Regions from separate parts of the Arthrobacter sp. Soil_N43 genome, predicted to be linked through region 2. Evidence: riboswitches for the same ligand, from Rfam matches in the RefSeq annotation. Region 2 holds a riboswitch; each other region holds the start of a gene.
The links. A riboswitch is a leader RNA that binds a small molecule or an ion and turns the genes downstream of it on or off. The one in region 2 is predicted to bind cyclic di-AMP.
Positions count from the first base shown of each region.

Region 1 (2,193 bases), on a different contig from region 2:
GGCCGACCCGTCATTTCTTTCTTGCTCTGACGCATTTCGCTCTGGCGCGTTTCTGCACCACTTTCCCGCCTGCAGCAGGGCGCACCGATGCCGAAGGGCCCGGGATCACGGGGATCCAGGGCCCTTCGGAAATTCAAAGCGGTGCAGATATGCGCGGCGAACCGCCTCCGCCACCGCCATGGAGAGCTGGCTGGCGGCTTAGTACCAGTTGTTGGCGTAGTGGAAGTTCAGTGCAGCGCAGGGGGAGCCGTAGCGCTCCTCGATGTAGTCAAGGCCCCAGTTGATCTGCGTGCGGTAGTTGGTGCGGTAGTCAGCTCCGGCACTCGCCATTTTCTCGGCAGGCAGGGACTGCACCACGCCATAGGCTCCGCTGCTGGGGTTCGTCGCGGTGGTGCGCCACTCGGACTCCTTGGTCCAGAGTTTCTTCAGGCATTGCATCTGGTCTGCCGCCCAGCCGTGCGAGGACAGCTTGCTGGCGGCGTAGGCCTGCGCGCCGGCCGGGTCGTCCACTGCTACAGGCGCTGCAGGCTTGGGGGCCGCGGCTTTGGCCGGGGCAACCTTGGCCGGGGCAACAGCCTTTGCGGCGGCCGCAGCCTTGGGCTGCGCGGCAGCGGGCTTGGCAGCCGCGGGCTTTGGGGCGGCCTTCGGAGCAGCCTTGGGCGTCGGCTTGGCCACCGACTGGGGTGCCACCGGGGCAGCCGTCGGGGCAGGCAAAGCGGAGATCAGCGTCTTGTCGAAGTTGAGCTTCTGCCCAGCGTCGGCGGCGGCAGGGGCCGCTTCGGACGTTGCCTGGGGAGTGGCCTGCTCGGCAGCCTGGCCGGCCGCGCCGACGCCGATAAGGACGGCGCAGGCGGTGGCGACAACGGCTGCGCGGCGGCCGAACGACGGGATGTCTGCAGTGAGACGGGCCCAGGCTGATGCGGGCTGTGCGGGTTCGGCGCGGTGGCGTGAAATCTTCTGCCGGGACTTGGGATCGCGATCAGGGCGTGGTTGTACCTTGAAATCAGACATGGTGGATTGCCTCTCAACACCTGCGGAGTTAGCTGTCGGGTTCGGATGAGGTCATCCGGCCGCACGGAAATTCACGTGTCGGCTTCACCCCAAGGGCTGATGCGGATTGCCCGGGACTCTGGTTCCCCCGCCTCTGCCTGGTCAAGCGGAATCCGGGAAGCGGCAGAGCTGGGCGTCCATCCGGATATGCGGCCCAGATGATGGCCGCACGCTATCGACCGTACAGGAGGCCAACGCTTAAGTCACATTTAGGTAACGGACATCACGACGACGGCGCGTCGCCTTGTGCGGCAGGCCGCACGGGCAGGCGTACGGTGAATTCGGTCCGCCCGGGCCGCGACGCCACGGCCACTGTGCCCCCGTGGGCTTCGATGATGGACTGGACGATCGAAAGGCCCAGCCCGCTGGTTCCCTCGGCCGATGCCTGGTCCACTGGACTTCCTCCGGCCGGGACGGCTCCGGCCGGCACCCGGACCGTGCGGGACGCGTCTGCGCGGGCGAAGCGCGCGAAAACCCGGTCCACGAACTCCGGCGGGATGCCCGCGCCGTCGTCAGTCACGGTGATTGCCGCAGTGCCGTCCGCTGCCCTCGCGACTCCGGTGGCCACCGTGGTGCCCGGACCAGTATGCTTGCGCGCATTCGACAGCAGGTTGACCAGCACCTGGTGCAGCTGGGCGGCGTCGCCGCGCACCACCACCGGCTCGTCCGGGAGTTCCAGGTGCCAGGTGCGGTCCGGAGCCATGACTTTTTCATCACTCAGGGTCTCGATCACCAGCTGGGTCAGGTCCACGTCACCGAGTTTGAGCGGTTGGCCCTCGTCGAGCCGGGCGAGCAGCAGCAGATCCTCCACCAGCGTGGTCATCCGCTCGGACTGGCTCTGCACCCGGGCGAGGGACCGCTGGCCGTCCGGGGTGAGGGTCTCGGTCATGCGCATCAGCTCGGTGTACCCGCGGATGGCGGTGAGCGGCGTGCGGAGTTCGTGGGAAGCGTCCGCCACGAACTGGCGGACCTTCATTTCGTTCTCCTGCCGGGCCTCCAGCGCGTTGGACACGTTGTCCAGCATGAGGTTGAGGGCGTACCCCACGCTGCCCACTTCGGTTCCGGGATGGGAGTTCGACGGCGGGACGCGGACTGCCAGTGCCACTTCGCCGGCGTCGAGGGGCAGGCGTGAAACCTGCGTGG
Region 1 is NZ_JBDGML010000084.1:99,578-101,770, forward strand. Features, by position in the region: gene AC3A3W_RS09910 (HAD-IA family hydrolase) at 1-30, shown strand, start outside; gene AC3A3W_RS09915 (aggregation-promoting factor C-terminal-like domain-containing protein) at 199-1,011, opposite strand; cyclic di-AMP (ydaO/yuaA leader) riboswitch at 1,017-1,179, opposite strand; gene AC3A3W_RS09920 (HAMP domain-containing sensor histidine kinase) at 1,274-2,193, opposite strand, start outside.
Region 1: linked by a shared signal. The riboswitch ahead of AC3A3W_RS09915 (aggregation-promoting factor C-terminal-like domain-containing protein) and the one ahead of AC3A3W_RS07220 (NlpC/P60 family protein) in region 2 are both predicted to bind cyclic di-AMP.

Region 2 (2,193 bases):
CTCCATCGAGTCCGGGACGTACGGCTACTCCAGCCGCCACCTGATCCTGCGGACCATCCAGAACGAGGCGGTCAAGGAGTACCAGCAGGTCTTCAACCCCGAGGCGCAGCCGAACGGCAGCTACTTTTTCGAATGCCAGATCCGCACGGTGTTCGCGCACGCATGGAGCGAGATCGAGCACGACATCCGCTTCAAGGCGGAGGATCCGCGGGCCTGGACTCCGCATTTCGACCGCCAGTTCACAGCCACGGCCGCCATGCTGGAAACCGTGGAGAGCGCCTTCGCTGACCTGCACGAGCGTTATGAGGAGGTCCGCGGCTATTGGGATATGGACGGTGAAGGGGCTGCGCCGCTCACCCCCAACCGCATCCGCGACGTCTGGCGGACGCTGCTTCCGCACGTGGACCGCAAGGTGGATGACGACTGGGGATGGGCAGCCGAACTCATGGCGGCCCACGGCCTGAACCAGACAGTCCAGCTCGCCGGGCTGCTCAGCGCCAACAGGATCACCGAGGTCCGCAAGGCCCTGGACCACCGCTACTCCCCCGGCCCGGACCGGCTGCTCGATGACCTCCTCCTCTGGCAGTACGGGACGAAGCACATCGACCTCACCGCCGAGGAGCCCGACGCCGTTCCGCACCCGCGGCGGGACAGCCTCCTGCGGCGGCTAAAGCAAATCGAGCGGTACCGCCAGACGAAGAAGTAGAAGGCGGACAGGGGCATGCAGAAACATCCCGTCCCGTGCGCCGCGACACGCCTCCGTTACCTTAATGTGACTTTTGAGGCGGGCTCCCGTACCGTGGAAAGCGTGCCTTCCTCACCGAGGAGGGCATTCCCGCGCTGATTGCCTAACTCTGCCGTGGCCCGGGATCCGATAACAGACCATGCACGGCAGAGACGGGGAAACCAATTTTTGGCCCACACAAATGGGCCTTGGGGTGAAGCCGCGAAGTTCCTGACTCCGGTCAGGGCACGCGGCCGGGTGTCTCCCATCCGAATCCGACAGCTCACCTCGCAGGCATGGGAGAGGCTCCTTCATGTCGTCACGCTTTACCCGTGCCCGCCGCGCAGCGGCTGGCCGTTCGAATCCGTTCGTTTCCGCGTCGCGTGCCGCCACGGCCAACGCCGGAGGACTGGGACGCCAGGCCGCCGTGATCCTCGCGGCATCCGGACTCGCCTTCACCGGCAGCATGGCAGCGAACGCCGCCAACGCGCCGGCCCAGAAGGCCGCCGCCCCGGCATCAGCACCCCAGGCCGCCAGCCAGGTACAGGCTCCCCTGAGCGCCAGCTCCAGCGTCAAGATCGCCTTCGAGCGTCCCGCTATGAAGTCCACCCCGGCCCCCGTGGTGGAGGCGCCCGTCGTCGAAAAGCCGGCTGTACCGGCGGCCCCGCGGGCCGCTGCCGCGCCTGTGGCTGCCAAGGCTCCCGTTGCGGCCCCGGCGCCCGTGGCCGCGCCTGCCCCAAAGATCACAGTGCAGTCCGCACCGGCACCCGCGAAGGCTCCCGCGGCGGCCGCCGGCGGCGTCAACGCCTCGATGGTTTCGGCCGCCTACGCCCAGGTGGGCATCACCCAGGACTGCACCGCGATGGTGGAAAAGGCGCTCGGCGCCTCCGGCATCCGTGTGGGCGACCTTGCCCCGATGCAGTTCATGAACTACGGCAAAGTCGTGTCCACCCCCCAACCCGGTGACATGGTGGTCCAGTCCGGCCACGTTGGAATCTTCGTGGGCAACGGCAAGGTACTCAGCGGCGGCATGAACGGCGTCAACGAGACCGTGGTTCACCCGCTGTCTTGGCTGACCGCCACGGGCCCCGTCACGTTCGTGCGTGCCGGCGCCTAATAGCGCAGAAGCCTGATAACGCCGAAGCCGGTGTTCCGCTGCCTTGGGGGCAGCGGGGCACCGGCTTCTTGCTGGCTAGCCCAAAACCGCCCGGTTCCGCCCGAGGGATTTGGCCTCGTAGAGCGCGGCGTCAGCGGCGGCAATCGGCTCGTCCAGGCTGAGCACCCCGGCGTCCACGACAGATATGCCGTAGCTGACGGTGGGCATTTTCGGCACACCGGGAATCGATCGCTCGGCGAGCCGTCGGCTGATTTCTTTGACGATGATTTCAGCGGAGTAGGGGCTCGCGCCGGGAGCAAACACGATGAACTCCTCGCCGCCGTACCTCCCTACGAGGTCCGTGGAGCGCACC
Region 2 is NZ_JBDGML010000071.1:31,122-33,314, forward strand. Features, by position in the region: gene AC3A3W_RS07215 (GTP pyrophosphokinase) at 1-706, shown strand, start outside; cyclic di-AMP (ydaO/yuaA leader) riboswitch at 846-1,029, shown strand; gene AC3A3W_RS07220 (NlpC/P60 family protein) at 1,038-1,841, shown strand; gene AC3A3W_RS07225 (GGDEF domain-containing protein) at 1,917-2,193, opposite strand, start outside.

Region 3 (2,193 bases), on a different contig from region 2:
GGATGTCGGCGACCCGCCCGGAAAGGACTACCTCGCCTTCACGAAGAACTATGACGCGGTCGGCAAAGGCCTCGGCCTCCGCTAAGTCGTGGGTGCTGGCCAAGATCCCGTGGCCTGCTCTGGCAAGGGACTTCAGAAGAGTCCACAGTTCGGATCTGCCTTCCGGGTCGAGTCCGCTGGTGGGCTCATCCAACACCAGCAGCGGAGACCGGCCGATGCAGGCAAGGGCGACATCAAGCCGTCTCTGCTGGCCTCCGGAAAGTCTGTCAACGAAGGCGGATCTCTTGTTCGTGAGACCTACGGCTTCAAGGAGCTCAGATTGGTCTCGGGGGGCGGAATAGAGCGAACCGGCAGCGCGCAGGGCTTCATGGACCTTGAGCCTGTTGGGGAGTCCGGACTGCTGCAACTGCACCCCCACGGCAAAACGGTGCGGGCCTCCCGGGCGGACATGAAGGCCGTCAATCACGGCCGAGCCCGCCGTGGGCTTCCGTAGGCCGATCAGCATTTCCATTGTCGTCGTTTTGCCGGACCCATTCGGGCCTACCAGGACCACAATTTCGCCGGCATGAACCCGGAATGAAACATCTCTAACGGCTTTATGATCCCGATATGACTTGGCCAGGTTCCTGCATTCACCTATGACCTTCAATTGCTCCCCCATGCTGCGCGGTTCGGACTAGACGGGAGTGCGCACCAAGACCCCGGATATTCCGCGTGTGCGCACTCCCGCCGACAAAGGATTAGAAAACGCTCCAGCTGAATATGTTGAACCAGCACCAGCAGCAGCATGAACAACACCAGCCGCCAGGTGCTACCACCCCTTCAGCAGCAAAATGTTTTTCTTCAACCCGATCGATAGTAGTCAGCACAACGGTTTCCCCCCTTCCCCGCGTCCTGTGTGATTAACACACATGCTGAAGATAGCAAGAGGCGATTGATTTGGGAATAAAAACGATGGATAAAATATTGCGGGTTTTTTTCTACAGTGTGGTTAAAAGGCGGGCGGAGGAATAACGCCGTCGTCGACCGTCAGCTGGTGGCAGCGACGCTTGTCGGGTAGCCGCCTGGTCAACGACCTGTCCCACTGCCGCGAGCAGGCCGGCAGAGCCCAATGCCACAGCTGCCGTTACCAAAATGTGACTTTGATGCGTGGGTGGGTTAGCCTTTACCGGTGCCCCGGTTCCATGCGGGGCATTCCCGGGCAGAATGCCGAGCCCTGCCGCTGACCGGGATCCGTTCGCAAATACATCTGGCAGGGACGGGGGAACCACCTCTTTACCGGCCTTGGCATCCAAGGCCTTGGGGTTAAGTCCAGGCGCTCCGTTTTACGGAGGCAGGACCGGGTGACCTCCCACCCGAACCCGACAGCTCACCCCGCAGGCATGGGAGAGGCAATCCACCATGTCACGTAAGTCCATGTCAGCGCGCCACCGCGCCACCCCCACGACGTCCATCGCCCTGCAGGGCCTTTCGTATTCCCTCAAATCCAACGCTGCGTCCATAGCCAAGCCGGCAGCAGCAGCCGCCGCGGCATCCGGGCTGCTCTTCGGCGTGGGGGCACCCGCACATGCCGGTGCCTACGCCCCGGAGACACCCGGCACCACCAGCGCCCAGGTACAGGCCGCACCCCAGGCCCCGGCCGTACCCAGCCCGGCACCCGCTGCAGGGTCCGGCGTGGCAGGAGCATCACACACCGTCGCACCCGGCGACACACTGGGAGCGATCGCGGCACGCCACGGCGTTGCCCTTGATGCAGTACTCGCAGAGAACGGCCTCTCGCTGGCCTCGGTAATTTACCCCGGCGACCAGATCCTGATCCCAGGGCCAGGCCAGCCAGCAGCTGTACCGCAGGCACCCGCCGTCCCGGCAACGCCACAGGCAGCCCCTCCGGCCGCTCCGGCAGCAGCACCGTCCGGCATGGGAATCTACACCGCATCCTCGTCGGTCACGCCCGCGCCGGCTGCAGCTCCCGCCAGCGGCGTCGGCGCCGCCCTGGTGGCTTCGGCCCGGGCGCAACTGGGTGCCACGCAGGACTGCACCATCCTGGCGGAGCAGGCCCTGCGCTCCGTCGGCAAGTCGGTGGGAGACCTCGCTCCCCTGCAGTTCCACCAGTACGGCACGCCGGTGTCCGCCCCGCAGCCCGGCGACCTGATGATCCGCGCCGGACACGTCGGGATCTACATCGGCGGCGGC
Region 3 is NZ_JBDGML010000056.1:1,626-3,818, reverse strand. Features, by position in the region: gene AC3A3W_RS04615 (ABC transporter ATP-binding protein) at 1-661, opposite strand, end outside; cyclic di-AMP (ydaO/yuaA leader) riboswitch at 1,224-1,396, shown strand; gene AC3A3W_RS04610 (C40 family peptidase) at 1,402-2,193, shown strand, end outside.
Region 3: linked by a shared signal. The riboswitch ahead of AC3A3W_RS04610 (C40 family peptidase) and the one ahead of AC3A3W_RS07220 (NlpC/P60 family protein) in region 2 are both predicted to bind cyclic di-AMP.

Region 4 (2,193 bases), on a different contig from region 2:
TCGCCCGGCTTGGCTTCGGCAGCGCTGACGGTGCGGCCGAGGGACAGGTAACCTGCCGGCCAGCCGTGGTAGTTGATGCCCACAGCGGCCAGCGAGTTCGTGGCCAGTGCGGTGCAGTCCTGTGCAACACCCAGCTGGGCGTAGGCAGCAGCGGCAATCGAAGCTCCCTTGCCGCTGGCCGAGGACGTGTTGGCAGCAGGTGCAGCCTCGACGGCGGCGGTGGCCTGGACTGCCGGAGCCGCAGGGGCTTCCACGGCCGGAGCCTCGACGGCGGGCGCGGCTTCCTGGACGTTGACGACCGGCTTGGGCGCTTCAACGACGGGGGCCGGAGTGGTGGAGACGGCCGGCTTCTCGTAGGAGATGGCGATGCTTGATGCAGCCGAAATCGGCGCCGAAGCGAGGGACTGGACTTCCAGGGTGGACGTGGAAGCCGAATCGCGCTGAACGTTGGTCTCGGCGGCGTTAGCGGCAATGCCGCTGGTCAGAACGAGTCCGGAGGCAGCAGCGATAACAGCAGCCTGACGGCCCACGCCGCCGGCGTTGTCGCCGACAGCCTTGGCAATGACGGACAGCGAGTTGGTCTTGGTGACCTCGGCGCGGTGGCGTGCAATGGTCGCACGTGTAGTCATGGTTTCTCTCTTTCGTGTTCCGCAGCCCGCTGTAGCAGGCCGCGGTTTAGCGACGCGCCGGCGTCTTGGGGGTACGCCGAATCGTCTCGAATGGTGTTCTTAGCGAAGGGTGTAGAACGAAGACGTGCCCGTGGCGGACACTGCGTGCAGGATGGTGCCCTGCGAGGGATTCAGCGCGCTGATCATCATGCCGTTGCCAACGTAGATGCCGACGTGCGCACCGCCGTTCTGCATGACCAGGTCACCGGGAGCGGGAGTCGCGGTGGGCTTCATGGCCGTCCACGCGTTGACGCGCGGAATGCTGATGCCCGCCTGTGCGTAGACCCACTGGGTGAAGCCGGAGCAGTCCCAGCCGCCGGGAGTGGTGCCACCCCAGACGTACGGGCTGCCGATGCCGGTGTAGGCGATGCCCGCGAGGCCTGACGTTGCACCCGAGCCTGCAGCATCAACCAGCTTCCCGGCCTTGGTCGCGATGGTTTCAACAGCGGCTTCGGGGCTGGCACTGTCATCGCTCGACTGCGGAGCGACGGTCTCGATTACGGGGGCTGCCTCGGTGGTGACGGCAGGACGCTCGAACGAGACGGTTGCGGTGGGCGCGGCGGTCACAGCAAGCTGTGTCGCCTGGGATCCGGACTCAGCGGAGGCGGAAACGCCGATGTTGGCATCGGATGCGTTGGCCGGCATGCCGACGCTCAGGACGAGACCTGAAGCGGCCGCAATGACTGCTGCCTGACGACCTACTGTGCCTGCATTGGCGCTTACTGCCTTGGACACGGAGTCCAGCGGGTTCTTACGAACCGTTTGCGCACGGTGGCGCGCAAGATTGTGGCGTGAAGACACGAAGGTAGCCTCTCCCAATGCCTACGAGGTGAGCTGTCGGATTCGGATGGGAGTCACCCGGCCACGCCGCTTCCTGGGAAGCTTTGCGACTTAACCCCAAGGTCTTCTTGCGAAGACCAAAATTGGTTCCCCCGCCCCTGCCAGACGATGTAATGCGAACGGACCTTGAGCGGTGGCAGAGTTAGGCAATCCACTCGAGGGCGTCAACTTCGGAAAAGTTGACGCGGTTTAGACGGTACAGCAGTTGGAAGCGAATGTCACATTCAGGTCACGGCATGTCACAGGAATGTGGGAGCTCACCATCGGCTTTGTTTAGAGCCAGCCTTCGGGATCAACGACTTCTCCGTTGACCATCACCTCAAAGTGGAGGTGGCAGCCGGTGGATGCGCCGGTAGTCCCGCTAAGTGCCACCGCATCGCCCCGGGTGACCTTCTGGCCAACCTGGACGCTTGATGACGACAAATGGTTGTACGTGGTTTCGAGGCCGTTACCGTGATCGATGACCACTCTGTTGCCACCGCCGTACTCGTGCCAGCCTGCAAATGTGACCGTGCCGCTGGCCGCTGCGAACACCTCTGTTCCGCACTGGGCCGCAAAGTCCTGGCCGCGGTGGAATTCTCCCGCGCCACCAGTGATCGGGCTCACGCGGTATCCGAAGGGCGAGGACTTGACCATGGTGGTCAACGGCATGCCAAGGCTGCCGATTGAAGCTGCGCGGCTGATG
Region 4 is NZ_JBDGML010000092.1:48,231-50,423, reverse strand. Features, by position in the region: gene AC3A3W_RS11175 (NlpC/P60 family protein) at 1-629, opposite strand, end outside; gene AC3A3W_RS11170 (C40 family peptidase) at 729-1,403, opposite strand; cyclic di-AMP (ydaO/yuaA leader) riboswitch at 1,474-1,643, opposite strand; gene AC3A3W_RS11165 (M23 family metallopeptidase) at 1,782-2,193, opposite strand, start outside.
Region 4: linked by a shared signal. The riboswitch ahead of AC3A3W_RS11170 (C40 family peptidase) and the one ahead of AC3A3W_RS07220 (NlpC/P60 family protein) in region 2 are both predicted to bind cyclic di-AMP.